DNA from 2 places in the Streptomyces sp. NPDC001663 genome. Region 1 is predicted to be linked to the other one. Evidence: predicted binding sites of a transcription regulator. Region 1 holds the regulator's gene; the other holds the start of a gene.

The links. The regulator HrcA, encoded in region 1, represses chaperone genes, less so after heat shock. The targets are predictions, from matches to a motif close to TTNGCACTCNGNNNNNCNGAGTGCNAA.
Positions count from the first base shown of each region.
Region 2: a site for HrcA is predicted at 11,166-11,192, ahead of groL (chaperonin GroEL). Genes of this name have one in related genera too.

Region 1 is NZ_JBIAUR010000003.1:310,984-325,184, forward strand. Features, by position in the region: gene hemW (radical SAM family heme chaperone HemW) at 1-543, shown strand, start outside; gene ACFY1L_RS11900 (Uma2 family endonuclease) at 613-1,164, shown strand; gene ACFY1L_RS11905 (DUF3097 domain-containing protein) at 1,142-1,951, opposite strand; gene ACFY1L_RS11910 (MBL fold metallo-hydrolase) at 1,994-2,725, opposite strand; gene hrcA (heat-inducible transcriptional repressor HrcA) at 2,877-3,893, shown strand; gene dnaJ (molecular chaperone DnaJ) at 3,894-5,030, shown strand; gene ACFY1L_RS11925 (nitronate monooxygenase) at 5,132-6,208, shown strand; gene ACFY1L_RS11930 (16S rRNA (uracil(1498)-N(3))-methyltransferase) at 6,205-6,951, shown strand; gene ACFY1L_RS11935 (VOC family protein) at 6,971-7,363, shown strand; gene ACFY1L_RS11940 (hypothetical protein) at 7,437-8,000, shown strand; gene ACFY1L_RS11945 (S41 family peptidase) at 8,046-11,267, shown strand; gene ACFY1L_RS11950 (histidine triad nucleotide-binding protein) at 11,320-11,673, shown strand; gene ACFY1L_RS11955 (ribonuclease Z) at 11,680-12,585, shown strand; gene ACFY1L_RS11960 (adenosine deaminase) at 12,606-13,595, shown strand; gene ACFY1L_RS11965 (MFS transporter) at 13,592-14,201, opposite strand, start outside.
Region 2 is NZ_JBIAUR010000007.1:148,577-162,777, forward strand. Features, by position in the region: gene ACFY1L_RS23260 (1-phosphofructokinase family hexose kinase) at 82-1,002, opposite strand; gene nagA (N-acetylglucosamine-6-phosphate deacetylase) at 1,105-2,316, opposite strand; gene ACFY1L_RS23270 (ROK family protein) at 2,316-3,257, opposite strand; gene ACFY1L_RS23275 (extracellular solute-binding protein) at 3,425-4,642, shown strand; gene ACFY1L_RS23280 (DUF3263 domain-containing protein) at 4,694-4,927, shown strand; gene otsB (trehalose-phosphatase) at 4,987-5,856, shown strand; gene ACFY1L_RS23290 (trehalose-6-phosphate synthase) at 5,844-7,319, opposite strand; gene ACFY1L_RS23295 (glucosyl-3-phosphoglycerate synthase) at 7,406-8,350, opposite strand; SAM riboswitch class I at 8,511-8,666, shown strand; gene thrC (threonine synthase) at 8,685-9,974, shown strand; gene ACFY1L_RS23305 (ubiquitin-like small modifier protein 1) at 10,065-10,340, shown strand; gene ACFY1L_RS23310 (cold-shock protein) at 10,792-10,998, shown strand; gene groL (chaperonin GroEL) at 11,320-12,942, shown strand; gene ACFY1L_RS23320 (NADH:flavin oxidoreductase) at 13,167-14,201, shown strand, end outside.

The DNA.
Region 1 (14,201 bases):
GAGGAGGGCACGCAGCTCGCCCGCCGCATCCGCCGCGGCGAGATCCCGATGACGGACGACGACGTCCACGCGGACCGCTATCTGATCGCGGACGAGGTGATGTCGGCGGCGGGCTTCGACTGGTACGAGGTCTCGAACTGGGCCACCTCCGAGGCGGCCCGCTGCCTGCACAACGAGCTGTACTGGCGCGGCGCCGACTGGTGGGGTGCGGGCCCGGGCGCCCACTCCCACGTGGGCGGAGTCCGCTGGTGGAACGTGAAGCACCCGGGCGCGTACGCGGCGGCGCTGGCGGCGGGCCGGTCGCCGGGCGCGGGCCGTGAGCTCCTGTCGGACGAGGACCGCCGGGTGGAGCGCATCCTGCTGGAGCTGCGGCTGCGGGAGGGGGCACCGCTGGACCTGCTGCGGGAGGAGGGGCTGGCGGCTTCTCGGCGGGCGCTGGCGGAGGGGCTGCTGCAGACGGGGCCGTACGAGGAGGGGCGCGCGGTGCTGACGTTGCGGGGGCGGTTGTTGGCGGATGCGGTGGTGCGGGACCTGGTGGACTGATCACTCGTGGGGGTGGGTTGCCCCCGGGCGGGCCCTCGCGTGGGCGTGGCCTGTTCCTAGGGTGCCGCCATGAACGACCGACAGCTGATCGAGTTCTTCGGCACGCTTGACGTCCCCGAGGGCATCAGGGCCGAGCTCTTGCGAGGGGACGTCGTGATGACGAGATCCCCGGACGTGGTGCACAACTGCACGGTGGCCGACGTCCAGGATGGTGTTCCGCGGAGCCGCTGGCGGCGGCTGCAGCGCCAGTACGTCGAGATGCACCGGGAAACGAGCGAGCCTGTCCCGGACATCGTGGTGCTCGAACGCGGTGCCGGGTTGGACTCCGGCCGCCTCGTACCGGTCGAGGCGGTCACCATGCTGGTCGAGGTCGTCTCCCGGGCCAGCGCGCACCGCGACTACGTGACCAAGCGATCGATCTATGCCGGGGCAGGTGTACCGGTGTACCTGATCGTCGATCCGGCAGCGACTGCATGCCGCGTGCTCACCGAGCCGTACGGCAGCGGCGAGCGCGCCGACTATCGATGTCAGCGCGACTGGAGGTACGGGGAGACGCTTCACCTGCCGGTGCTCGACACCGGCATCGACACCCGCGAGTTCAGGACTGTCCAGGAGCCGTGACGAAGTCGATCAACTCCTCCACGCGGCCCAGCAGTTCGGGCTCCAGGTCCTTGTAGGACCGCACCCGCGACAGGATCCCCTGCCAGGCCGCACCCGTGTTCTCCGGCCACCCCAGCGCCCGGCACACCCCCGTCTTCCAGTCCTGCCCGTGCGGCACCCGCGGCCAGCCCGCGATCCCCAGGGTCGCCGGCTTCACCGCCTCCCAGATGTCGATGTACGGGTGGCCGACGACCAGCGCGTGCTCGCTCGTCACCGACTCCGCGATCCTCCACTCCTTCGTGCCGGGGACGAGGTGGTCCACCAGGACGCCGAGACGGGCGTCCGGGCCGGGCGCGAAGTCCGCCACGATCGACGGCAGGTCGTCCACGCCCTCCAGGTACTCCACGACCACGCCCTCGATGCGCAGGTCGTCTCCCCAGACACGTTCGACGAGTTCCGCGTCGTGCCGCCCCTCGACGTAGATGCGCCCGGCGCGGGCAACGCGCGCGCGTGCGCCGGGGACGGCGACCGAACCGGATGCCGTACGAGTCGGGCGGACAGGGCCGGAGGCGGGGCGTACCAGCGTCACCACCCGGCCCTCCAGCAGGAATCCCCGCGGCTCCATCGGGAAGACCCGGTGCTTGCCGAAGCGGTCCTCCAGCGTCACCGTGCCCGCCTCGCAGCGGATCACCGCCCCGCAGAAACCGGTCCCGGGCTCCTCGACCACCAGACCCGGTTCCGCCGGCACCTCGGGCACGGGCTTGGGCTTCTTCCACGGCGGGGTCAGATCGGCGGAGTACTGGCGCATTCGGATGACGATAGGAGAAGCCCGCCCCTGACGTCGTACAGATCACGGAGACACGCCGAAACGGGCCGCCAGCTCGTCCCGCTGCCGTCTCACGAACCCCGCGTCGACCACCGCTCCGTGACCGGGCACGTACAACGCGTCCTCGCCGCCCAGGTCCAGGAGCCGGTCCAGCGCGGCCGGCCAGTGCGACGGTACGGCGTCCGGGCCCGCCTGCGGTTCACCGGACTCCTCCACCAGATCGCCGCAGAACACGACCTCCGGGGCGCCGGGGACGAACACCACGAGGTCGTGCGCCGTGTGGCCCGGGCCCACGTTCGCCAGGAGCACCTGCCGGCCGCCGCCGAGGTCGAGCGTCCACTCGCCGGAGACGTGGTGGCGCGGAGGCGTCAGCGCGTCCACGGCCTCCTCCGCCGCATCCGCGTCCAGACCGTTGCCCACCGCGTCCGCCCGCAGCTCCTCGCGCGCGTGCCGGGCCTCGAACACCGCGTCCATGCCCACCGCCCCGTACACCTCCGTGCCCGCGAACGCCGCCGCCCCGAAGACATGGTCGAAATGGGGATGCGTGAGCGCGAGATGAGTCACACGGTGACCGGCGAGCTGCTGCGCCTGAGTACGCAACCGTGCGCCCTCCGCGAGGCTCGATCCCGCGTCGATCAAGAGCGCCGTGCCCTCCCCGACGACCAGCCCCGCCGTGCAGTCCCACCCGGGCAGACGGCACCGCCCGACCCCCGCCGCCACCCGCTCCCACCCCAGCTCTTCCCAAGTCACCGTCATACCGCGACGCTAGCTGTACGACCCCGTCAACGGGGGCCGACCTTGCCCCGGGTGTACCCCACCGCCGTACACTGGGCCGGGGAACGCTGGCACTCGGACGGACAGAGTGCCAGGCGGAGCGCCTAGGGGACGACTTCTGGAGGTGTGCGCGATGCTGAGTGAACGACGGCTCCAGGTCCTGCGCGCCATCGTCCAGGACTACGTAGGCACCGAGGAGCCGGTCGGGTCGAAGGCCCTGACCGAGCGGCACAGCCTCGGGGTGTCCCCGGCGACGGTCCGCAACGACATGGCGGCCCTGGAGGACGAGGGATACATCGCCCAGCCGCACACCAGCGCCGGGCGCATCCCGACCGACAAGGGCTACCGGCTGTTCGTCGACAAGCTCGCCGGCGTCAAGCCGATGAGCCCGCCCGAGCGCCGCGCCATCCAGAACTTCCTCGACGGCGCCGTCGACCTCGACGACGTCGTGGCCCGCACGGTGCGGCTGCTCGCGCAGCTCACGCGGCAGGTCGCCGTCGTCCAGTACCCCTCGCTGACCCGCTCGACCGTGCGGCACGTGGAGCTGCTCTCGCTCGCCCCCGCGCGCGTGATGCTCGTGCTGATCACCGACACCGGCCGGGTCGAGCAGCGCATGGTCGACTGCCCGGCGCCGTTCGGCGAGGCCTCGCTCGCGGACCTGCGGGCGCGGCTCAACAGCCGGGTCGCGGGCCGCCGTTTCGCGGACGTACCACGGCTCGTCGAGGACCTGCCCGAGGGCTTCGACGTGGAGGACCGGGGTACGGTCTCGACAGTGCTCTCCACCCTCCTGGAGACACTCGTCGAAGAGAACGAGGAGCGGCTGATGATCGGCGGCACCGCCAATCTGACCCGCTTCGGACATGACTTCCCCCTCACCATCCGCCCCGTCCTGGAGGCGCTCGAGGAGCAGGTCGTGCTCCTCAAGTTGCTTGGCGAGGCGGGGGATTCGGGCATGACGGTGCGCATCGGGCACGAGAACGCCTATGAGGGACTCAACTCCACTTCGGTGGTGTCGGTCGGCTACGGTTCGGGCGGCGAGGCAGTCGCCAAGCTCGGCGTGGTCGGACCGACACGCATGGATTACCCGGGAACGATGGGAGCGGTACGCGCAGTGGCACGGTACGTCGGACAGATCCTGGCGGAGTCGTAAGTGGCCACGGACTACTACGCCGTTCTCGGCGTGCGCCGCGACGCGTCGCAGGAAGAGATCAAGAAGGCCTTCCGGCGGCTCGCGCGCGAGCTGCACCCGGACGTCAATCCGGACCCGAAGACCCAGGAGCGGTTCAAGGAGATCAACGCCGCTTACGAGGTGCTCTCGGACCCGCAGAAGAAGCAGGTCTACGACCTCGGCGGCGACCCCCTCTCGCAGGCGGGCGGCGCAGGCGCGGGCGGCTTCGGCGCGGGTGGCTTCGGGAACTTCTCGGACATCATGGACGCGTTCTTCGGTACGGCGTCGCAGCGGGGCCCGCGGTCGCGTACGCGCCGGGGCCAGGACGCGATGATCCGGCTGGAGATCGAGCTCGACGAGGCGGCCTTCGGCACGACGAAGGACATCCAGGTCGACACGGCGATCGTCTGCTCCACCTGCAACGGTGAGGGCGCGGCGCCGGGCACCACCGCTCAGACGTGTGACATGTGCCGCGGCCGCGGTGAGGTGTCGCAGGTGACGCGGTCCTTCCTGGGCCAGGTCATGACCTCGCGTCCGTGCCCGCAGTGCCAGGGCTTCGGCACCGTTGTTCCGACACCGTGCCCCGAGTGCGCCGGTGACGGTCGCGTACGGTCCCGCCGTACCCTCACGGTCAAGATCCCGGCCGGTGTCGACAACGGCACCCGCATCCAGCTCGCCGGCGAGGGCGAGGTCGGCCCCGGTGGCGGTCCCGCCGGTGACCTGTACGTCGAGATCCACGAGCTGCCGCACTCCACCTTCCAGCGGCGCGGCGACGACCTGCACTGCACGGTCACCATCCCGATGACCGCGGCGTCCCTCGGCACCAAGGTCCCGCTGGAGACGCTGGACGGCATGGAGGAGGTCGACATCCGGCCCGGCACCCAGTCCGGCCAGTCGATCCCGCTGCACGGCCGGGGCGTCACGCATCTGCGCGGCGGCGGCCGCGGCGACCTGATCGTCCACGTCGAGGTCCAGACCCCGACGAAGCTCGACCCCGAGCAGGAGCGATTGCTGCGGGAACTGGCCAAGCTGCGCGGCGAGGAGCGTCCCCAGGGACAGTTCCAGCCGGGGCAGCAGGGGCTGTTCTCGCGGCTCAAGGACGCCTTCAACGGGCGCTGACGCGAGCCGTGAGAGGTCACTGAATCGCGTTCATTCCTGAGGCACGTGCCAAGGGGACGGCCGGATTCGGACTTGTTCGGAGGACGTGACAACATGCCGTCATGTCCTCCGCGCTGACCGATCTCTTCCCTCATCCGATCGTGCAGGCCCCCATGGCGGGCGGTGTCTCCGTGCCGCATCTGGCCGCCGCCGTGTGCGAGGCCGGCGGGCTCGGGTTCCTCGCCGCCGGGTACAAGACGGCCGACGGCATGTATCAGGAGATCAAACAGCTCCGGGGGATCACGAGCCGCCCCTTCGGCGTGAATCTGTTCATGCCGCAGCCGGAGTACGCCGACCCCGGCGCCGTAGAGATCTACACCCACCAGCTGGCCGGTGAGGCCGCCTGGTACGAGACCGAGCTCGGTGACCCGGACAGCGGCCGCGACGACGGCTACGACGCCAAGCTCGCCGTACTCCTGGACAACCCGGTCCCGGTGGTCTCCTTCCACTTCGGCGTACCGAGCCGCGAGATCCTCGAGGCCCTGCGCGGTGCCGGAACCTTCACCCTGGTCACCGCGACCACCGCCGAGGAGGCGCTCGCCGTGCAGCGGGCCGGCGCCGACGCGGTGATCGCGCAGGGTGTGGAGGCCGGCGGCCACCAGGGCACGCACCGCGACCTCCCGGAGAACGACGGCTCCGGCATCGGACTTCTCTCCCTGATCGCCCAGGTCCGCGAGACCGTGACCATCCCGATCGTCGCTGCCGGCGGCATCATGCGCGGCGGACAGATCGCCGCGGCCCTTGCGGCGGGCGCGAGCGCGGCCCAGCTCGGCACGGCGTTCCTCGCGACGCCGGAGTCCGGTGCCAACGCCGTCCACAAGCAGGCGCTGACCAACCCCCTGTTCACGCGCACGGAGCTGACGCGCGCGTTCTCCGGCCGCCCGGCCCGCGGCCTGGTCAACCGCTTCATGCGCGAGCACGGCCCCTACGCCCCCGCCGCGTACCCCGAGGTCCACCACATCACCTCGCCGATCCGCAAGAAGGCCGCCGCGTCCGGCGACGCGCAGGGCATGGCGCTGTGGGCCGGCCAGGGCCACCGCATGGCCCGCGAACTGGCCGCCGGTCGGCTGGTCGAGGTGCTGGCCGCCGAACTCGACGCCGCAAAGACAGCGTTGTCCGCCAAGGGCGACCTGCGATGACGGCGCCGGTGTTCGTCGTCGAGCAACTCGAAGGCGCCGGAGGGCAGTTCGTCCTCGACGGTCCCGAGGGGCGGCACGCGGTCTCCGTGAAGCGGTTGCAGCCGGGCGAGCCGGTCGTCCTGACCGACGGCGCGGGACGCTACGCGGAGTGCGAGGTGATCGCCGCCGAGGGCAAGGACCGGCTGATCGTCCACCTGGCCTCGGTGTCCGAGGAGCCGGAGCCCGCGCCCCGTATCACCGTCGTCCAGGCCCTGCCCAAGGGTGACCGGGGCGAGCTGGCCGTGGAGACGATGACCGAGGTCGGCGTCGACGCCATCGTGCCCTGGCAGGCGGCCCGTTGCATCACCCAGTGGAAGGGCGAGCGCGGCCTGAAGGCGCTGGGCAAGTGGCGGGCCACCGCCCGCGAGGCCGGCAAGCAGTCCCGCCGGGTCCGCTTCCCCGAGGTCGCGGACGCAGCGACGACCAAGCAGGTTGCGGCACTTCTCGCCAAAGCCGACCTCGCCGCCGTGCTCCACTCCGACTTCGAGCACGGCAGCGAGCCCCTCGCCACCGCCGAACTTCCCGACCGGGGTGAGATCGTGCTGGTCGTCGGCCCCGAAGGCGGAGTTTCCAAGGACGAGTTGGCGCTCTTCGAGGAGGCGGGCGCGAAGGCGTACGTGCTGGGGCCTACCGTGCTGCGTACATCGACCGCCGGAACCGCGGCCGCGGCCCTGCTCCTGGGCCGCACCGGCCGCTGGTCCTGACACCCCAGGGATGAACACCGTGGAACTCGCCCAAGTCCGCCTCCTCGTAAGCGACTTCGCCGCCTGCTACCACTTCTACGCCGAAGTCCTCGGCCTCAAGCCCCAGTCGGGGGCGACCAAGGGGCCGTACGAGAAGTTCAGCCCGGCCACCGGCTCGGCGGGCATCGCCCTCCAGGACCGCTCGATGATGGCCGAGATCCTGGGCGAGCTGGGCGACGAGGCCTCCGGTCACCGCTCCCTGGTCGTCCTGCGCGTCGACGACCTGAACACCTACTGCGAACAGATCGCCTCCCGGGGCGCCACCCTCCTGCACGGCCCGTCCGCGATGACGGACCGCATGCGCGTGGCCCATCTCAAGGACCCGGAGGGCAATTTGGTGGAACTGCAGGAGTGGCTGCTGCTGCGCGGCTGACGGCGCCGACGCGGCGCTTTCGTGACCGTATGCGCTCTACCGCCGGACGGCACACGGTGGCAGGCTGCCCTCCATGGGGGCGTTGAGGCGGGTTTGGCGTCGGCCGCGGGGACAGCGGGTCGCGGCCGTGGCGGGGCTTGCGGTGGTGGCCGTGGGCGGGGTCGTGGCGTGTGATCCGGGTGGGTTGAACTCCGCGGCCGTGGCGTTCACCACCGATCAGACCGCGACCAAGGAGCTCGAGCGGCAGCACGTCGACGTGCAGTGGCTGAGCTGCACGGCCAACTACGGGAACAACAAGGCCGCGACGCCCGGCCAGACGGCGCCCTCGGCGAGCGAGACCACCGTCGCCAACGTCGACTGCCAGGGGCAGACCAAGGACGGCCGGGAGATCACCGTCACCGGCAAGGTCACCCGCGCGGTGGACGGCGCCTGTGTGCGCGGTGACCTGACCGCCAAGGTGGGCGGCAAGCAGTGGTTCCACGTGACGGGGCTCGGCAACTGCAACGCGACCCCCTCGCCGATCACCAACCCCAGCAACGGCAATGGTCAGCAGCCCGGCGCCACCGTCACCGTGACCGTCACCAAGACGATCTGGTGCAAGGGCGATCCGCAGTGCTGGCCCGTCGAGGGCAAGTGATCGGAACCTCTGTCCGCGGATGCCGCCCTTGCCTAAGGTGATCAGGTGACTGAGCCCGCAGCGACGGCATCCCCGGCGTCCCCCGCCTCCTCGTATCTCCGGTTCCCGCACGTGCACGGCGACTCGGTCGCCTTCACCGCCGAGGACGACGTCTGGCTCGCGCCCCTCGACGGCGGCTGGGCCCGCCGGGTCAGCGCCGACAACGTACCGGTGACCCAGCCGCGCATCTCGCCCGACGGCACCACCGTCGCTTGGACCTCCACCCGCGACGGCGCCCCCGAGGTGCACATTGCGCCGGCCACCGGTGGCCGCTCCAAGCGCCTTACGTACTGGGGCAGTTGGGGCACCCGGGTACGCGGCTGGACCCCCGACGGACAGGTCCTCGTCACCAGCGCCCAGGGCCAGGCGAGCTCACGCCGCACCTGGGCCCGCGCCGTCCCGCTCGACGGCGGACCGGCCACCACCCTGCCCTACGGCCCCGTGGGCGGGCTGGCGTACGGCCCGCACACGGTGCTGCTGACCGCGCCGATGCAGAGCGAGGCCGCCTGGTGGAAGCGCTACCGCGGCGGCACGGCGGGCAAGCTGTGGATCGACCGCGCCGGCGACGGGGAGTTCGTACGGCTGCACGAGGAGCTGGACGGGAACATCGAGCACCCCGTGTGGGCGGGGGAGCGGATCGCGTTCCTGTCCGACCACGAGGGCACCGGTGCCCTGTACTCCTCCCTCGCCGACGGCTCCGACCTGCGTCGGCACACCCCCCTCGACGGCTTCTACGCCCGGCACGCCTCCGGCGACGGCACCCGGGTCGTCTACTCGGCAGCCGGTGAACTGTGGCTGCTCGACGACCTCGACGGCGCCGAACCGCGTCGCCTCGACATCCGGCTCGGCGGGCCGCGCCCCGACCTGGAGCCGTTCCCGGTCAACGCCTCCCGCTGGTTCGGCTCGGCCGCCCCCGACCGCACCGCACGCGGCAGCGCGGTCTGCGTCCGCGGCACCGTCCACTGGGTCACCCACCGCTCCGGCCCGGCCCGCGTACTGGCCGCCGAGCCCGGCGTACGGGCCCGGCGGCCGCGCACCTTCCGCGTCGAGGGCGAGGAGTGGGTGGTCTGGGTGACGGACGCCGAGGGCGACGACGCCCTGGAGTTCGCCCCGGCGACCGGCCTCGCACCCGGCGCGACCCCGCGCAGGCTCGCCGCCGGACAGCTCGGCCGCGTCCTGGAGCTCGCCGTCGCGCCGGACGGCAGCCGCACCGCGGTCGCCTCGCACGACGGACGGCTGCTGCTCGTCGAGCGCGAGTCGGGCGAGGTGCGCGAGGTGGACCGCAGCGAGCACGGCGAGGTGTCCGGGCTGGCCTTCTCGCCCGACTCGGCGTGGCTCGCCTGGACCCACCCCGGCCCGCGCCCGCTCAGCCAGCTCAGACTCGCCAACACCACCGACCTGTCCGTCACCGAGGCCACCCCGCTGCGCTTCCAGGACTACGACCCCGCCTTCACCCTCGACGGCAAGCACCTCGCCTTCCTCTCCAGCCGCTCCTTCGACCCGGTCTACGACGAGCACGTCTTCGACCTCGCCTTCGTCGTCGCCTCCCGCCCGCACCTGATCACCCTCGCGGCGACCACGCCCTCGCCGTTCGGCCCGCAGCGCCACGGCCGCCCCTTCGACGCCCCGGACAAGGACGAGACGCCCGACAGCGAGGGCACCCCCACCACCCGTATCGACCTCGAGGGCCTGGCCGACCGCATCGTGCCGTTCCCGGTCGAGGCCGCCCGCTACACCACCCTGCGGGCCGCGAAGGACGGTGTGCTGTGGCTGCGCCACCCGGTGCGCGGCGTCCTCGGCGCCTCCCGCGCGACCCCCGACGCCCCCGACCCCAAGACCGAGCTGGAGCGCTACGACCTGGTCCAGCAGCGCATCGAGCATCTCGCCGCCGACGCCGACGACTTCGAGGTCAGCGGTGACGGCAAGCGGGTCCTCCTGTGGACCGACGGCCGGCTCAAGGTCGTACCCAGCGACCGGCGCGCCTCGAACGACGAGGACAGCGACTCGAACGTCACCGTCGACCTCACCCGTGTCCGGCAGACCGTCGACCCGGCCGCCGAGTGGCGGCAGATGTACGAGGAGACGGGCCGCATCATGCGGGACCACTTCTGGCGGCCCGACATGAGCGGCGTCGACTGGGACGGCGTCCTCGACCGCTACCGCCCCGTCCTCGACCGCATCGCCACCCACGGCGACCTCGTCGACCTGCTCTGGGAGGTCCAGGGCGAGCTCGGCACCTCCCACGCGTACGTCCAGCCGCGCGGCGGCCACGGCAACGGCGCCCGCCAGGGCCTGCTCGGCGCCGACATCTCCCGTCACGAGGACGGCAGTTGGCGCGTGGACCGCATCCTGCCCGCGGAGACCTCCGACCCCGAGGCCCGCTCCCCGCTCGCCGCACCCGGCGTCGCCATCCGCCCCGGCGACACCATCGTCGCCGTCGCGGGACACCCCGTGGACCCGGTGACCGGCCCCGGCCCGCTCCTGGTCGGCACGGCGGGCAAGCCGGTGGAGCTGACGATCTCTCCCTCCGGCGGCGGCGACGTACGGCACGCGGTGGTCGTACCGATCGCGGACGAGGTGCCGCTGCGCTACCACGCCTGGGTCGCCGACCGCCGCGCCTACGTCCACGAGAAGTCCGGCGGCCGGCTCGGCTATCTCCACGTCCCCGACATGCAGGCGCCCGGCTGGGCCCAGATCCACCGCGACCTGCGCGTCGAGGTCGCCCGCGAGGGCCTCGTCGTCGACGTCCGCGAGAACGCCGGCGGCCATACCTCCCAACTGGTCGTCGAGAAGCTCGCCCGCCGGATCGTCGGCTGGGGCATGCCCCGCGGCATGCAGCCCTACAGCTACCCCGAGGACACGCCACGCGGCCCCGTCGTAGCCGTCGCCAACGAGTGGTCCGGCTCCGACGGCGACATTGTCAACGCAGCGATCAAGGCCCTCGGCATCGGCCCGGTCGTCGGCACCCGCACCTGGGGCGGCGTGATCGGCATCGACAGCCGCTACCGCCTGGTCGACGGCACACTGATCACCCAGCCCAAGTACGCGATCTGGCTGGAGGGTTACGGCTGGGGCGTGGAGAACCGCGGGGTCGATCCGGACGTGGAGGTCGTGCAGCGCCCGCAGGACTACGGGGCGGGGAGGGACGCGCAGTTGGACGAGGCCGTACGGATCGCGCTGGCCGCTCTGGAGGAGACCCCGGCGAAGACACCACCGAGCCTGGACTGACGTCCCTCGATACGATGCCCCCGTACTCGATCAACCGGCCCGAGGAGAACGAATGTCAGGGGAGCCGCAGGACGACTGCCTGTTCTGCAAGATCGCCGAGGGGCATGTCCCGGCGACGATCGTCCGCGAGACAGAAACCACCGTCGCCTTCCGGGACATCAACCCGCAGGCCCCCACGCACGTCCTCGTGATCCCCAAGGCGCACTACAAGAACGCCGCCGAGCTCGCGACCGCCGAACCCGCCCTCGCCGCCGACGTCCTCCGCGAAGCCCAGTCCGTCGCCGACGAGGACAAGCTGGAGAGCTACCGCATCGTCTTCAACACCGGCCCCGGCGCCGGCCAGACCGTCTGGCACGCCCACGCACACGTCCTCGGCGGCCGCGGCCTGCAGTGGCCCCCCGGATAACCCACCGTGTCCGTACGTGAATTGGTGGTCCTCGGCACCGCCAGCCAGGTCCCGACCCGGCACCGCAACCACAACGGCTACCTGCTGCGCTGGGACGGCGAGGGCATCCTCTTCGACCCCGGCGAGGGCACGCAGCGCCAGATGCTGCGCGCCGGGGTCGCCGCGCACGACCTGAACCGCATCTGCATCACCCACTTCCACGGTGACCACTCCCTGGGCCTCGCGGGCGTCGTCCAGCGCATCAACCTGGACCGGGTGCCGCACGAGATCACCGCGCACTACCCGAAGTCCGGACAGCGCTTCTTCAACCGCCTGCGCTACGCCACCGCCTACCGCGAGACGGTCCAGCTCACCGAGGCCCCGGTCGACGCGGACGGCCCCGCGGCCGTCACACCCTCGTACACCCTCGAAGCGGTCAAGCTCTCGCACCCCGTCGAGTCCTACGGCTATCGGCTGATCGAACCCGACGGCCGCCGCATGCTGCCGGACCGCCTCGCCGCGCACGGCATCAAGGGCCCGGACGTCGGCCGCATCCAGCGCGAGGGCGTCGTCGACGGCGTGCGACTGGAGGACGTCAGCGAGGTGCGCCGCGGCCAGCGGTTCGCGTTCGTCATGGACACCCGCCTCTGCGACGGCGTGCACGCGCTGGCGGACGGCTGCGACATGCTCGTCATCGAGTCGACGTTCCTCGACGAGGACACCGACCTCGCCGTCGAACACGGCCACCTGACCGCGGGCCAGGCGGCGGCGGTCGCGCGCGAGGCGGGCGTACGGCATCTGGTGCTCACGCACTTCAGCCAGCGCTACACCGACCCCGACGAGTTCGAGCGGCAGGCACGGGCGGCGGGCTTCGAGGGCGAGCTGACGGTGGCGCACGACCTGCTGCGGGTGCCGGTTCCGAAACGGCGGTAAAACACCCGTACGATGCTGCGATGCCCCTCCCCAAAGCAGAACTGCACCTCCACATCGAAGGCACCCTGGAGCCGGAGCTCGCCTTCGAGCTGGCCGCCCGCAACGGCGTCGAGCTGCCGTACGCCGACACCGACGAGCTCCGCAAGGCGTACGACTTCGAGGACCTCCAGTCCTTCCTGAACCTGTACTACGAGCTCATGGCCGTCCTGCGCACCGAGCGGGACTTCGAGGACCTCGCGAACGCCTACCTCGCCCGCGCCGCCGCGCAGGGCGTCCGGCACGCGGAGATCTTCTTCGACCCGCAGGCGCACATCGCACGGGGCGTGGGGATGGGCACGGTCGTGGAGGGCCTGTGGCGCGCGCTGGGGAGCAGCGAGGCGAACCACGGCATCTCCACCAAGCTGATCCTCTGCTTCCTGCGCGACGAGTCCGCCGAGTCCGCACGGCAGACCCTCGAGGCGGCCAAGCCCTACCTGGACCGGATCACCGGCATCGGCCTCGACTCGGCCGAGGTCGGTCACCCGCCGGTGAAGTTCCGCGAGGTGTACGAGGCCGCGGCGGAGCTGGGGCTGCGGCGGGTGGCGCACGCGGGGGAGGAGGGCCCGCCGGAGTACATCACGGAGGCCCTCGACGTCCTCGGTATCGAGCGCGTCGACCACGGGCTGCGGTGCATGGAGGACCCGGCCCTGGTCGCCCGCCTGGTCCGCGACCGCATCCCGCTGACCCTCTGCCCCCTCTCCAACGTCCGCCTGCGCACGGTCGACACCCTCGCCGACCACCCGCTGCCGGCCATGCTCGACGCGGGCCTGCTCTGCACGGTCAACTCCGACGACCCGGCCTACTTCGGCGGCTACGCGGGCGACAACTTCGACGCGGTGCACAACACCCTGGGGTTGTCCCACGACCGGCTTCGCGAACTGGCCCGCAACTCCTTCCTTGCGTCCTTCCTGGACGACGACGAGGAGCGGCGGGCGCGATACCTCGCCGAGGTGGAGGCGTACGCCTTCTAGGCGGCCGTCGTGTCGTAGGCGTGCTGTTGGGCAGGCGCCTCCACCGGGATCTCGACGACCGGGAGGGGGCGCCTTCCCGTTCCCCGGGCCACGGCCGTCATCGGTACGGCGACCACCAGCAGCCCGACGGCGAGCGCCACACCCATCACCGGGAACCCGGCCTGCGCCGACAGCACACTGCCCGTCAGCGGTCCCGCGGCGGTCCCCAGCGAGGACGCCGAACCGACCAGCACCGCCCAACGGCCGCGCGGGTCCAGGGAGGCGGCCAGTCCGATCACGTACGACAGCACGACCGGGTACAGCAGGTTCCAGGCGATCTCGCCGGTCGCGAAGGTCGTCAGGTCGGTCGCGGATGCGCTGAGCACGATGCAGGCCGAGATCAGAGCCGTACCGGTCCCGATGGGCACCGCCAGGCCGAGCCGCGGCCCGACCGCGCCCGCGCCGACGACTCCCAGCAGTCCCGCGCCGAGCGCCACCGCGAAGACCGCGCCGACGGTGGTCTCGGGCAGGTGCGCCTGGGTGAGGCCGATGCGGCCGCTGACGCCCCAGAGGGCGTTCTGCGCAAGGGACCAGCACAGCAGGGTGGCGGCGAGGACGAGACCCGAG
Region 2 (14,201 bases), on a different contig from region 1:
ACGGCCATCCCCCGGAAAAGACAAGCGACACGGCGCGGCAAATCGGGTTGTCGAACTTGTCTCCATCCAGTCGGCTGAGCGTCAGGCCGACGCTCTCATGTCGACCTGAGGCAGTAGCTCCTCGTACGCCGCACGCCTGAACTCCCCGGCCACCGGCGCCAGTACGGTCGCCGCGGACAGGGCCACCGCTCGGGCCAGGCGGTCCGGCCAGGGCAGGTTTTCGACCAGGCCCGACAGCAGGCCCGCGACCGCCGAGTCGCCCGCGCCCGTCGGGTTGCCGTGGACGCGGGTGGGTGGGGTGGCGCGCCAGCGGCCCTCGGGGGTTACTGCCAGGAGGCCGTCCGTGCCGAGGGAGGCGACGACCGTGCGGGCGCCGCGGCGGCGGGCGTCCTGTGTGGCGCGCAAGGGCTCGTGGGAGCCGGTGAGTTCGGCCAGTTCGTCGGCGTTCGGCTTGATGATGTCCGGGCGGGCGGCCACTCCGCGGCGCAGCGGTTCGCCGCTCGTGTCGAGGAGTACGGGGACCCCGGCCGCCCTCGCCGTGCGCACCAGCCCGGCGTACGCGCCGACCGGCACGCCCGGCGGCAGGCTGCCGCACAGGGCCACCGCGGCGGCCGACGGGAGCAGGTCCTCGTAGGCCTCCTGGAAGGCGGACCACTCGGCGGGGGTGATGGCCGGGCCGGGCTCGTTGAGCTGGGTCGTGTCGCCGGTCTGCGCGTCCACGATCGCGATCGTGCGTCGGCTGGCGCCGGTGACGGGGACCAGGGCGTCCACGATCTCCGGGACGGCGGCGAGTTGTTCCTGTACGGCGCGTCCGGTGGCGCCGCCCGTGAAGCCGGTGACCGTCACCTGGTGGCCGAGGGCCGCGAGGACGCGGGCCACGTTCAGGCCCTTGCCGCCCGGCCGTTCCGTCACCTCGGTCACCCGGTGGGTGGTGTGGGGCCTGAGCGCTGCGACGCGGTAGGTGATGTCGAGAGCGGTGTTCAGCGTGACCGTGAGGATCACCTGGGCCGGCCTCCCCCGAAGACGAATGCGGAACGCGCGCCGAAACGGACGGCGGCCGTCCCAATTTTGCAGGACAACCGCCGCCCTCAACAGCCGGACACATCACCCCAGTTGGGGATCGACCACCCATTCACCCCGGCGCATCACGCCCTTGAGGTCGAATTGATGGTCAAGAAGCACCAGGTCGGCGTCCTTTCCGGGCTCCAGGGAGCCGATCCGGTCGTACATGCCGAGCAGCTTGGCAGGGTTGGCCGAGATGGCCGCGACCACGTCCTCCACCGGCAGCCGGTCGATCGTCACCGCCCGCTTGAACGCACGGTCCAGCGTGAGCGTCGAGCCCGCGATGGAGCCGCCCTCCACCAGGCGGGCGACGCCCTCGCTGACCTCCACCTCCAGCGGTCCGAGCAGATAGCGCCCGTCGCCCACTCCGGCCGCGTCCATCGCGTCGGTGATCAACGCGACGCGTGAAGCACCCGCGTGATGGAACGCCAGCTGGAGGGAGGCGGGGTGCAGGTGTGTGCCGTCGTTGATCAGCTCTACGGTGATGCGGTCGTCCTCCAGGAGGGCGGTGATCGGGCCCGGGGCGCGGTGGCCTATCTGCGGCATCGCGTTGAACAGGTGGGTGGCGACCGTCGCGCCCGCGTCGATCGCCTCCACCGTCTGCTCGTACGTCGCGTCCGTGTGCCCGATCGCCGCGATGACGCCGTGCTCGGCGAGCAGCCGTACGGAGTCGATGCCGCCGGGGAGTTCGGTCGCGAGCGTGATCATCTTCGCCTTGCCGCGGGCCGCGTCGATCAGTCTGCGGACCTCCGAGGGGTCCGGATCGCGCAGCAACTCCTCGGAGTGCGCGCCCTTGCGGCACGGCGAGATGAAGGGTCCCTCGAAGTGGATGCCGGCGAGGTCTCCCTGCTCGGCCAGCTCCGACAGCAGGCCGGCCTGCTTGACCAGGAAGTCCATGTCGTCGGTGACGGTCGAGGCGACGAGGGTGGTGGTGCCGTGGGTGCGGTGGGTGTTGATGGCGGTGAGTACGTCCTCGACCGAGCCGGAGAAGGAGGCTCCGCCGCCGCCGTGGTTGTGGATGTCGACGAAGCCGGGCACCACGTAGTGGCCGCTGACGTCGATGACCTCGGCGTTCTCGGGAGCCGCGCCGGCGATTCGGGTGCCGTCGACGATGACGCGGCCGTCGTTCACCGTGCCGGTGGGCAGTGCCACCCGGCCGCCGGTGAGGACCTGGGGGTGCGTCGTGGCTGGTCGCGCCCACGCGGCGGTAGCCGCGGATTCAACAGGGACCTGCGCCCCTGGGGCAGCTGCCATCAGGTGGTTACCTCCGTGCGGTCGGTTGTGGTGAGGAGGTCCCAGGCCATGAGGCCGGCACCGAGACAACCCGCCGTGTCCCCCAGTGCCGCGGGGACGATCGACGGCAGCTTCTGGAAGGTGACCCGGCGGTGGACGGCCTCCCTCAGCGGTGTGAACAAGGTTTCCCCCGCCTCCGCCAGGCCGCCACCGATGATCAGGGTGCGCGGGTCCAGCAGGGTGAGGGCGGTGACCAGGCCGTCGGCCAGGGCGTCCACCGCCTCCTGCCAGACCCGGACGGCGTTCGGGTCGCCGGACGCCACGGCCTTCGCGCAGTCGGCAGCGTCGGCGTCCGGGTCGCCGGAGGCCGACGCCCATGCCTCGCTGACGGCGGCCGCGGAGGCGTACCGCTCCAGACAGCCGACCTGGCCGCACGGACAAGGGGTTCCCCCGGGCCGTACGACGATGTGGCCGATCTCTCCCGCGAAGCCGTGCGCGCCCGCCTCCACCCGGCCCGCGATGCCGATGGCGCCCGCGATCCCGGTACCGAGGGGGACGAACAGGAAGCGGTCGGCGCCCCGGCCGGCGCCGATCCGGCCCTCCGCGAGTCCGCCGGTGCGCACGTCGTGGCCGAGGGCGACGGGGGCGTCCAGTACCGAACCCAGCAGGTCGCGCAGGGGTACGTCGCGCCAGCCCAGGTTGGCCGAGTAGGCGGCGATGCCGCGCTCCTCGTCCACGATGCCGGGGACCGCGACGCCGGCGGCGGATGCGGGCTCGCCGAAGCGCTCGGCGCCGTACGCGCGCAGTTCGGCGGCGAAGTCGAGGATGCCCTCGACGACCGCGTCCGGTCCGCGCTCGCGCCCGGTCGCACGGCGGGACTGGTGCAGCAGCTCGCCGTCGGCCGCGACCAGCGCGGCCTTCATCCCGGTGCCGCCCACATCGAGGGCGATGACATGTCTCACGAGTGACAGTGTGACCCGAGGACCCGCGAGAGGTCTAGTCCACTTACGTGGTGTAGACCTATGCTGTCCACATATTGAACGGCGAGACAGCAAGGGTTGGGGCAGCAGCGGTGCAGCGGTGGCAGCGGCGTAGGACAGGAACGATCGCGGGAGTGTCCGTACTGGGCATGACGGCGGTCCTCGGCGGCTGCGGCCTCACCGGCAGTTCGGGAGACGTCACCCTGAAGCTGGTCGCGGCGGACTACGGCGACTCGGCCGCCAACAGCTCCCAGAAGTACTGGGACAAGCTGGTCGAGGAGTACGAGGGCAAGCACCCCGGCGTGAAGGTCGAGGTCAGCGTCTACTCCTGGAACGACGTCGACCGCAAGGTCAAGGAGCTGGTCGACGCCGGCAAGGCGCCCGACATGGCGCAGATCGGCGCCTACTCCGACTACGCGGCCAAGGGGCTGCTCTACTCGGCCGACGACCTGCTCTCCATCACCACGCAGGCCGACTTCGCCTCCCAGCTGGTGACCGCGGGGCAGGTCAAGGACGTGCAGTACGGGCTGCCGTTCGCCGCCTCCACGCGGCTGCTCTTCTACAACAAGACCCTCTTCAAGGCGGCCGGTCTCACCCCGCCGAAGACCTGGAACGAGCTCGCCGCCGACGCCAAGGCGCTCAAGGCGCGGGGCGTGAAGTACCCGTATGCGCTGCCGCTCGGGCCGGAGGAGGCGCAGGCCGAGACGATGCAGTGGCTGCTGAGCGGCGGGGGCGGCTACACCGACACCGTCGGCACCTACGGCATCGACTCCGCGCAGAACGTCGCCACCTTCAGCTGGCTCAAGGACGACCTGGTCGGCAAGGGCCTGACCGGACCCGTCGCACCCGGCAAGCTGAACCGGGCCGCCGCCTTCGCGGCCTTCGCCAAGGGCGATGTCGGCATGCTCAACGGGCACCCCTCGCTGATGAAGATCGCCGCGAAGAAGGGCGTGAAGTTCGGCATGGTGCCGATGCCCGGTGTGGACGGCGAGACCAAGAACTCCATGGGCGTCGCCGACTGGATGATGGCCTTCAAGAAGAACGGCCACGCCGAGCAGGTCGGCGACTTCCTCGACTTCGTCTACGACGAGAAGAACGTGCTCGCCTTCTCCCACGAGTACGACCTGCTGCCCGTCACCAACTCCGCCTCCCAGGCCATGACCGACGACAAGCAGGACGCCGACCTCAAGCCGTTCCTCGAGGAGCTGCCGGTCTCCGAGCTCTACCCGGTCGGCGAGACCTCCTGGGCCGCGGTCAGCGCGGCCGTCAAGAAGCGCATAGGCCAGGCCGTCGCCCCCTCCGGCAGCCCCGCGGCCGTCCTCGCGCAGCTGCAGGCGACGGCCTCCACGGCGCAGAACGCGCAGTAGCCGCCCGGCGGTCGACGGCCGTTGTCAGTGCCGGGAGCTACGGTTCGGAACATGGACCAGGAGCAGTTGGGCGACCGCGAGCAGGCCATCCTCGCCCTCGAGCGCCGGGGCTTTGTGGGCCCCGGCGCCAAGGAGCGCGCGATACGCGAGGAGCTGGGCCTGGCCCCCGTGCGCTACTACCAGCTCCTGAACGCCCTGCTGGACGACGAGCGGGCCCTCGCCCACGACCCGGTGACGGTGAACAGACTCCGCAGGGTGCGGGAGACCCGCCGGGCGGAACGCTGACCGGCCTGTGCCCCGATGAGCCATGGGTGCGCCCGGCCTCCCGCGGTTAAGGTCGCCGTATGGGCACCCATACCGACACGGACTCGACGCACTCCATGGACCCCCTGCCGACGCCCGCCACACAGGCCGGCCGTGACGGGCTCGCCGCGATCCTCGCGCACCCCGGGAAGACGGTGATCGGCCTCGACTTCGACGGCACCCTCGCCCCGATCGTCCCGGACCCCGAGCAGGCCCGCGCCCACCCGGCCGCGGTCCCGGCGCTCGCCGCCCTCGCCCCGAAGGTCGCCTCCGTCGCGGTGGTCACCGGCCGCCCGGCCGGCGTCGCCGTGCGGCACGGGGGCTTCGCGGGCGTCCCCGGCCTGGAGCACCTCGTCGTCCTCGGCCACTACGGCGCCGAGCGCTGGGACGCGGTCAGCGGCGACGTCAGCGCGCCCGCCCCGCACCCGGGCGTTGCCGCCGTTCGCGCCGAACTGCCCGGTTTCCTCGACCGGATCGGCGCCTGGCAGGGCACCTGGATCGAGGAGAAGGGCCGCGCCGTCGCCGTGCACACCCGCAGGGCGGCCGACCCCCAGGCCGCGTTCGAGGCCCTGCGCGAGCCCCTCACCGACCTCGCCACCCGGCACGGCCTGATCGTCGAGCCGGGCCGCATGGTCCTGGAACTGCGCCCTCCGGGCATGGACAAGGGCGTGGCCCTGCTCGAGTACGTCCGCGAGATCTCCGCCGAGGCCGTCCTGTACGCCGGCGACGACCTCGGCGACCTGCCCGCCTTCGCCGCCGTGGACAAACTCCGCTCGGACGGCGTACCGGGCCTGCTGGTGTGCAGCGGCAGCGACGAGGTGACGGAACTGCGGGAACGGGCGGACGTCGTGGTGGACGGCCCGGAAGGAGTCGTACGACTGCTGCGGGGACTGGCGGCTCAGGCGGGCTGATCGGTCAGCTCGCGCAGGGCCTGCAACTGGTCCAGGAACCACTGCGCCGGCGGCAGCGCGGTCGCCGCTGCCGCCAGCTGCTTCGTCCGCTCCGCCCGCTCCTCCGCAGGCATGGTCAGCGCCTCGTGCAGCGCGCGGGCCGTGCCGACCACGTCGTAGGGGTTCACGGCGATCGCGTCCTTGCCCAGCTCCTGGTACGCCCCCGCCTCCCGCGACAGCACCAGAACGCACCCGTGGTCGGAGACGACCGGCACCTCCTTCGCGACGAGGTTCATGCCGTCCCGGATGGGATTGACCAGGGCCACGTCGGCGAGCCGGTACGCGGCCAGGGACCGCGCGAAGTCGTCCTTGACGTGCAGCACCACCGGGGTCCAACCCGGCGTCCCGTACTGGGAGTTGATCTCCTGCGCCAGTCGCTGCACCTCGGCCGTGTAGTCCCGGTAGACGGCGAGGTCCTGGCGGGAGGGGTAGGCGAAGGCGACGTGCACGACGCGCTCGCGCCACTCGGGGTGGTCGTCGAGGAGCTGCCGGTACGCCAGCAGACCGCGCACGATGTTCTTCGACAGCTCGGTCCGGTCGACCCGGACGACGGTCTTCCGTCCCGCGCCGATCTCCTCGCGCAGTGCCGCCATGCGCTCCTCGACGTCCGCCTCGTGCGAACGGGCCTGCAGGAACTCGGCGTCGGCGCCGAGGCCGTGGACGCCGATGTACGTCCTGCAGTCGATCCGCTCGTCCCGCAGGTGCTCGATCGACCTGGGGGCGCCGGTGGGCCACGCGCCGATCCAGCGGTCGGGGTCCACCTGCTCCGCGCACTTCTGGAACGCCGTCGCCCACGGCCAGGTCAGAAAGGCCACCCGGTCGGCCCCGAGCATGCCTTCCATCAGCCGCACCCGGATGTCGTCCGGCAGCATCGCGAAGTACTCCGGCGGCGCCCACGGCGTGTGTGAGAAGTGCCCGATCTTCAGATCCGGCCGCAGCTCCCGCAGCATCCCCGGAACCAGACACAGGTGGTAGTCCTGTACGAGGACCGCGGCACCCTCGGCCGCCTCCTCCGCCAGCGCCTCGGCGAAGGCCTGGTTGTAGGTCTCGTACGACGCCCACTGGCGCCGGAACTCCGCGTCGAAGACCGGCTCCAGCGGCGTCTGGTACAGCATGTGGTGGACGAACCAGAGGACCGAGTTCGCGATGCCGTTGTACGCGTCCGCGTGCACGTCGGCAGGGACGTCCAGCATCCGCACACCGTCCTCGCCCACCCCGCGCCGCACGGCCTCGCGGTCGCCGTCGGACAGCGCCGAGCACACCCACAGGGCGCCCGCGTCGGGCCCGATCGCGGACAGACCGGAGACCAGCCCGCCGCCGCCGCGCTTGGCGGCCAGCGAGCCGTTCTCCTGCACTTCGTACGAGACCGGGCCGCGATTGGACGCGACCAGGACCTGATGAGCAGCGCCGTGCGTGGAAGCCATACGCCTCAACCTAGCCCGGCCCGGAAACGCTCAAACGTACGGTCGCCCTCGGCGGATGCACCGTATACGGCACGTAACGTGCGCCGTCAGGCGACCTTCCGAGAGGCGTACTCCGCGATCTCCGCCATCGGCGGCCGCTCCTCCGTGTCCACCGAGTAGGTGCGCGGCTCGAATCCGTCCTCGCCCCGTTCGAACTGGGTGAGGGAGGGGCGGATGAGGTGTCCGCGGGCCAGCCGGAGCTGGGCCGTACGGTAGATCGCCGCCGCCATCCGGCCGAGCGCCTGCCCGTCCTGATGACGGTGCTTGCGCACACCGACGTCGACCTGGGCGAGGGCGTCCAGGCCCACCAGGTGCAGCGCGTCGATCAGCATGCCGAGCTCCACGCCGTACCCGACCGGGAACGGCAGCTGCTCCAGCAGGCTGCGCCGGGCCGCGTACTCGCCGCCGAGCGGCTGCACGAAGCCGGCCAGCTGCGGCCAGTGCATGTTCAGCAGCGGGCGCGCCATGAGCTCGGTGACCCGGCCACCCTGGCCCGCGGCGCCGGCCAGCGGGCGGTCGTACATGCCCTTGACCAGATCGACCCCGGGGTCGGTGAGCAGCGGGCCCACGATCCCGGACACGAAGTCCGACGAGAATTCCTTCAGGTCGGCGTCGATGAAGCAGACGATGTCCCCGCTCGTGACGAGCAGGGAGCGCCACAGGACCTCGCCCTTGCCGGGGACGGTCGGGATGCGGGGCAGGATGTCGTCGCGGTGGACGACCCTGGCCCCGGCCGCCGCGGCGACCTCGGACGTACGGTCGGTGGATCCGGAGTCGACGACGACGATCTCGTCGACCAGCGGGACCTGCTGCATGAGGTCGTGACGGATGATCGCGACGATGTCGCCGACCGTCTCCTCCTCGTTGAGCGCGGGCAGCACGACACTGACCGACTGGCCCGTGCGCTGCTTTGCGGCCAGGATCTTGTGCAGCGGGCGATCGGTCAGGGACCAGGAGCGGGTGCTCAGCCAGCGCTCGACTTCTTCCAGCACGTAGGCGGCTCCTCTGCGTTCTCTCGGCGAGAGGGGATCATCTGTGATCCATCTCGCGGTTCGGACGGCTATCTCAACTGTCCTGGCCTTCGGTTACAGTCTTGAACAACGCTGGTGACCATCGCATGTCGGGGGTCGCCCCGTGTTTACAACCGAATACCGCTCATCCAGAGGGGCAGAGGGAAACGGCCCGATGAAGCCCCGGCAACCCTCCAGCCGGCTCTCGTAGATCAACGTTGATCATTCCGCGAGGCTCCCGGCTAGGGAAGGTGCCAAATCCGTCTCACGGCGAGATGCGTCGTGAGGAAGATGAGGAGAAAGGGCCTCGCCTCACATGGCTGCGCAGACTGTTGCAAGCACCACCGACTCCACGACGACCGTAGACCTGGGTCCCGCCGCGGCGCTCTCCTGCCGCGAATGCGGTCACCGGGTACCCCTCGGACCGGTCTTCGCCTGCGAGGAGTGTTTCGGCCCGCTCGAGATCGCGTACGACTTCTCGGCCTACGACACCGAGGAGCTCCGCAAGCAGATCGAGGCGGGACCCGCGAACATCTGGCGTTACGCGCCGCTGCTGCCCGTCCCGGCGGACGTGGCCGACAAGCCGAACATCAACCCCGGCTGGACCAAGCTGGTCAAGGCCGACAACCTGGCGCGCGAGCTCGGTGTCACCGGCGGTTTGTATGTGAAGGACGACTCCGGTAACCCGACGCACTCCTTCAAGGACCGTGTCGTCGCCCAGGCGCTGGAGGCCGCGCGGGCCTTCGGCTTCACCACTCTCTCCTGCTCCTCCACCGGCAACCTGGCCGGTGCGGTGGGCGCCGCGGCGGCCCGCGCCGGCTTCCGCTCCTGCGTGTTCATCCCGCACGACCTCGAGCAGGGCAAGGTCGTCATGGCCGCGGTCTACGGCGGCGAGCTCGTCGGCATCGAGGGCAACTACGACGACGTGAACCGCTTCTGCTCCGAGCTGATCGGCGACCCGGCCGGCGAGGGCTGGGGCTTCGTCAACGTCAACCTGCGGCCGTACTACGCCGAGGGCTCCAAGACCCTGGCGTACGAGATCTGCGAGCAACTCGGCTGGCAGCTCCCCGACCAGCTCGTGGTGCCCATCGCCTCCGGCTCGCAGCTCACGAAGATCGACAAGGGGCTGCAGGAGCTGATCAAGCTCGGGCTCGTCGAGGACAAGCCGTACAAGATCTTCGGCGCACAGGCGGAGGGCTGCTCGCCGGTGTCGGTCGCGTACAAGGCGGGCCTTGACGTCGTACGGCCGCAGAAGCCGAACACGATCGCCAAGTCGCTGGCGATCGGGAACCCGGCGGACGGTCCCTACGTGCTCGACATCGCGCGTCGCACCGGGGGAGCGGTGGAGGACGTGAACGACGAGCAGGTGGTGGACGCCATCAAGCTGCTGGCCCGCACGGAGGGCATCTTCGCGGAGACCGCCGGTGGGGTGACCGTTGGTGTGGCGAAGAAGCTGATCGAGAACGGTCTGCTGGACCCGAGCCTCACCACGGTCGTGCTCAACACCGGTGACGGGCTCAAGACGCTGGATGCGGTGGCGGGTACGGGTCTTACGGCGACGATTCGCCCCAACCTTGAGTCGTTCCGTGAGGCCGGGCTCGGCTAAGAGGTAGTTGTTCGTCTGCGGGACTGTGGGGGCTTGTCGCGCAGTTCCCCGCGCCCCTGAAGGGGCGCTACCCGACCGGAGGTCATAAGCATGAGCGTCAACGTCCGCATCCCTACCATCCTGCGCACCTACACCGGCGGGCAGGCCGAGGTCGCCGCCGAAGGTGCGACCCTCGGCGAGGTCATCGCCGATCTGGAGAAGAACCACACGGGTATCGCCGCCCGCGTCCTCGACGACCAGGGCAAGCTGCGCCGCTTCGTCAATGTGTACGTGAACGACGACGACGTGCGGTTCGAGCAGGGGCTGGAGACGGCGACTCCGGACGGTGCGGGCGTCTCGATCATCCCGGCCGTCGCCGGAGGCTGACGGAGCGTACCGGCCGACCCGATTATTACCGTCGGTAACGCCGGTTACCAAGAGTTCACCGAATTGCCCCCTCCGTGAGAGAAGCGGAGGGGGCAATTCTGCATGGTTGAGCACGGTACAGTTGGGGAACCTGCTGCTTTCTGCATGCCGGATGCATATGAGTAGTGGCTCCGGATGCGACGAGAAGCAGCCAAAGTGTGCAGGTCTTTTGCGTCTTATGCTCCTTTTATGGGGCCCGACTTGCCCTGAATTCAGGCGAATTCTCCGTAAATTCCCGACCGGTCTTGCCCGGAATTCTCGTCCGATTGACCTGTTGCAGACGGCAGTTGGGCAGATACATTCAGCCGCGGTCGACGCGTTCCGGCGCACGCCCCCAACCGTGGGGGGTGAGGTCTGACCCGGATCCGCGAAGTGTGGATCTGTGCAAGGGCCAGTAATAGGGGAGTTAGGCATGGCTCAGGGCACCGTCAAGTGGTTCAACGCGGAGAAGGGGTACGGCTTCATCGCGGTCGACGGTGGTGCGGATGTTTTCGTCCACTACAGCGCGATTCAGATGGACGGCTACCGCACCCTGGAAGAGGGTCAGCGGGTCGATTTCGAGATCTCGCAGGGCCAGAAGGGGCCGCAGGCGGACATGGTCCGTCTGGCGACCAGCTGAAGCACGCGCCGGGTTAACTGCAGCGACGTTCTTCTTCGAGGGGTCCGCACCAGCAGGTGCGGGCCCCTCGGCATGTCCGGGGACGGGCCGTGGGACGGGGGTCCGGGGGTGGGCTCGGACCGTGAGAGGCGCTTGCACTCGAAGGGGGCGAGTGCTAATCATTGGCGTTAGCACTCTGAAGGTGAGAGTGACAAAGAAGGACCGGGTCGGTGAGGCCCGCAGGCCGGGTGGGGCAAGGAACCACGAGGTGTGCGAGCCGTCCGTCGCGGGCGCGGGCGCGGTCCGAAGGAATCACCCCCAGTCCTGGAGGGACCACTTCACATGGCCAAGATCATCGCGTTCGACGAGGAGGCGCGGCGCGGCCTCGAGCGCGGCATGAACCAGCTCGCGGACGCCGTGAAGGTGACGCTCGGCCCCAAGGGCCGCAACGTCGTCCTCGAGAAGAAGTGGGGCGCCCCCACGATCACCAACGATGGTGTCTCCATCGCCAAGGAGATCGAGCTCGAGGACCCGTACGAGAAGATCGGCGCCGAGCTGGTCAAGGAAGTCGCCAAGAAGACGGACGACGTCGCCGGTGACGGTACGACCACCGCGACCGTTCTCGCCCAGGCCCTGGTCAAGGAGGGTCTGCGCAACGTAGCCGCCGGCGCCAACCCGATGGCCCTGAAGCGCGGTATCGAGAAGGCCGTCGAGGCCGTCTCCGGTGCCCTGCTCGAGCAGGCGAAGGATGTCGAGACCAAGGAGCAGATCGCTTCGACGGCCTCCATCTCCGCCGCCGACACCCAGATCGGCGAGCTCATCGCCGAGGCCATGGACAAGGTCGGCAAGGAAGGCGTCATCACCGTCGAGGAGTCCCAGACCTTCGGTCTGGAGCTGGAGCTCACCGAGGGTATGCGCTTCGACAAGGGCTACATCTCGGCGTACTTCGCCACCGACATGGAGCGTATGGAGGCCGTCCTCGACGACCCGTACATCCTGATCGCCAACTCCAAGATCTCCTCGGTCAAGGACCTGCTCCCGCTCCTGGAGAAGGTCATGCAGTCGGGCAAGCCGCTGCTGATCATCGCCGAGGACGTCGAGGGCGAGGCCCTGTCGACCCTGGTCGTCAACAAGATCCGCGGCACCTTCAAGTCCGTCGCCGTCAAGGCCCCGGGCTTCGGCGACCGCCGCAAGGCCATGCTCAACGACATCGCCATCCTCACCGGCGGCGAGGTCATCTCCGAGGAGGTCGGTCTCAAGCTCGAGAACACCTCCCTGGACCTCCTGGGCAAGGCCCGCAAGGTCGTCATCACCAAGGACGAGACCACCATCGTCGACGGCTCCGGTTCCTCGGACCAGGTCGCGGGTCGCGTGAACCAGATCCGTGCCGAGATCGAGAACAGCGACTCGGACTACGACCGCGAGAAGCTGCAGGAGCGCCTGGCGAAGCTCGCCGGCGGTGTCGCGGTCATCAAGGCCGGTGCCGCCACCGAGGTGGAGCTCAAGGAGCGCAAGCACCGCATCGAGGACGCCGTGCGCAACGCGAAGGCGGCCGTCGAGGAGGGCATCGTCGCCGGTGGTGGCGTGGCGCTCATCCAGGCGACCTCCGTCTTCGAGAAGCTGGACCTGGAGGGTGACGAGGCGACCGGCGCCAACGCCGTGAAGCTCGCGCTCGAGGCCCCGCTGAAGCAGATCGCCGTCAACGCCGGCCTCGAGGGCGGCGTCGTGGTGGAGAAGGTCCGCAACCTGACCCCGGGCCACGGCCTGAACGCCGCGACCGGCGAGTACGTCGACCTGGTCAAGGAAGGCATCATCGACCCGGCGAAGGTGACCCGCTCTGCCCTGCAGAACGCCGCCTCCATCGCCGCGCTCTTCCTCACCACCGAGGCCGTCATCGCCGACAAGCCGGAGAAGGCCGCCGCGCCCGCCGGTGGCGGTATGCCGGGCGGTGACATGGACTTCTGATCCTCCCGAGGATCGCGAGTCCATCGCCGTACGCATTCGTACGAGACCGAGGGCGGCACTCCCTGTTCCGACAGGGAGTGCCGCCCTCGGGCGTGTTCTGGATCACATAGGGACTTCGCGTGGACCGGAATGTGGGGCAGCACATAGGTGGTTGCTTAAGGGGGTGCAACAATGCGTGTGCACATACCGACCGGTTAACACTGCCTTCACGAGGAGTCCCCCAGGTGACCGTCACCACGCCCGCCTCCCGAGCGGCCCAGATCCTGTCCCGTCCGATCTCGCTCGGCGGTCTCACCGTCCCGAACCGGATCGTGATGGCGCCGATGACCCGGATGTTCTCCCCGGGCGGCATCCCCGGCGAGGACGTCCGCTCCTACTACGCGCGCCGTGCGGCCGCCGGTGTGGGGCTGATCGTCACCGAGGGGACGTACGTCGGCCACGACTCGGCCGGCAACAGCGACCGCGTACCGCGCTTCCACGGTGAGGAGCAGCTCGCGGGCTGGGCCAAGGTCGCCGAGGACGTGCATGCGGCCGGCGGCACGATCGTCCCGCAGCTGTGGCACATCGGCATGGTGCGCGAGCAGGGACAGGCTCCTTACGCCGACGCCCCCGCCGTCGGCCCCTCCGGCCTGGTGAACGCGGGCGCCGAGCCGACCGGCAGGGCGATGACCCAGCAGGACGTGGACGACGTCATCGGCGCGTTCGCGGAGGCCGCTGCCGCCGCCGAGCGCATCGGCTTCGACGGCGTGGAGCTGCACGGCGCCCACGGCTACCTCCTCGACCAGTTCCTGTGGGCGGGCACGAATCGCCGTACGGATGCGTACGGCGGTGACGCCGTCGGCCGTGTCACCTTCGCGGCCGAGATCGTCGCGGCGGTTCGCGAGGCGGTGTCCCCCGAGTTCCCGATCATCTTCCGTTACTCGCAGTGGAAGCAGCAGGAGTACACCGCGCGGCTCGCCGAGACCCCGGAGGAGCTGGAGGCGATCCTCACGCCGCTGGCCGCCGCCGGTGTCGACGTCTTCCACGCCTCCACCCGCCGTTACTGGCTGCCGGAGTTCGACGGCTCGGACCTGAACCTGGCCGGCTGGACGAAGAAGCTCACCGGCAAGCCGGTCATCACCGTTGGCTCGGTCGGCCTCGACGGTGACTTCCTCAAGGGCTTCCAGGGCGAAGGGGCGCCGGTCAAGGGCATCGACAACCTTCTCGACCGGCTGGAGGCCGAGGAGTTCGACATGGTCGCGGTCGGGCGGGCGCTGCTG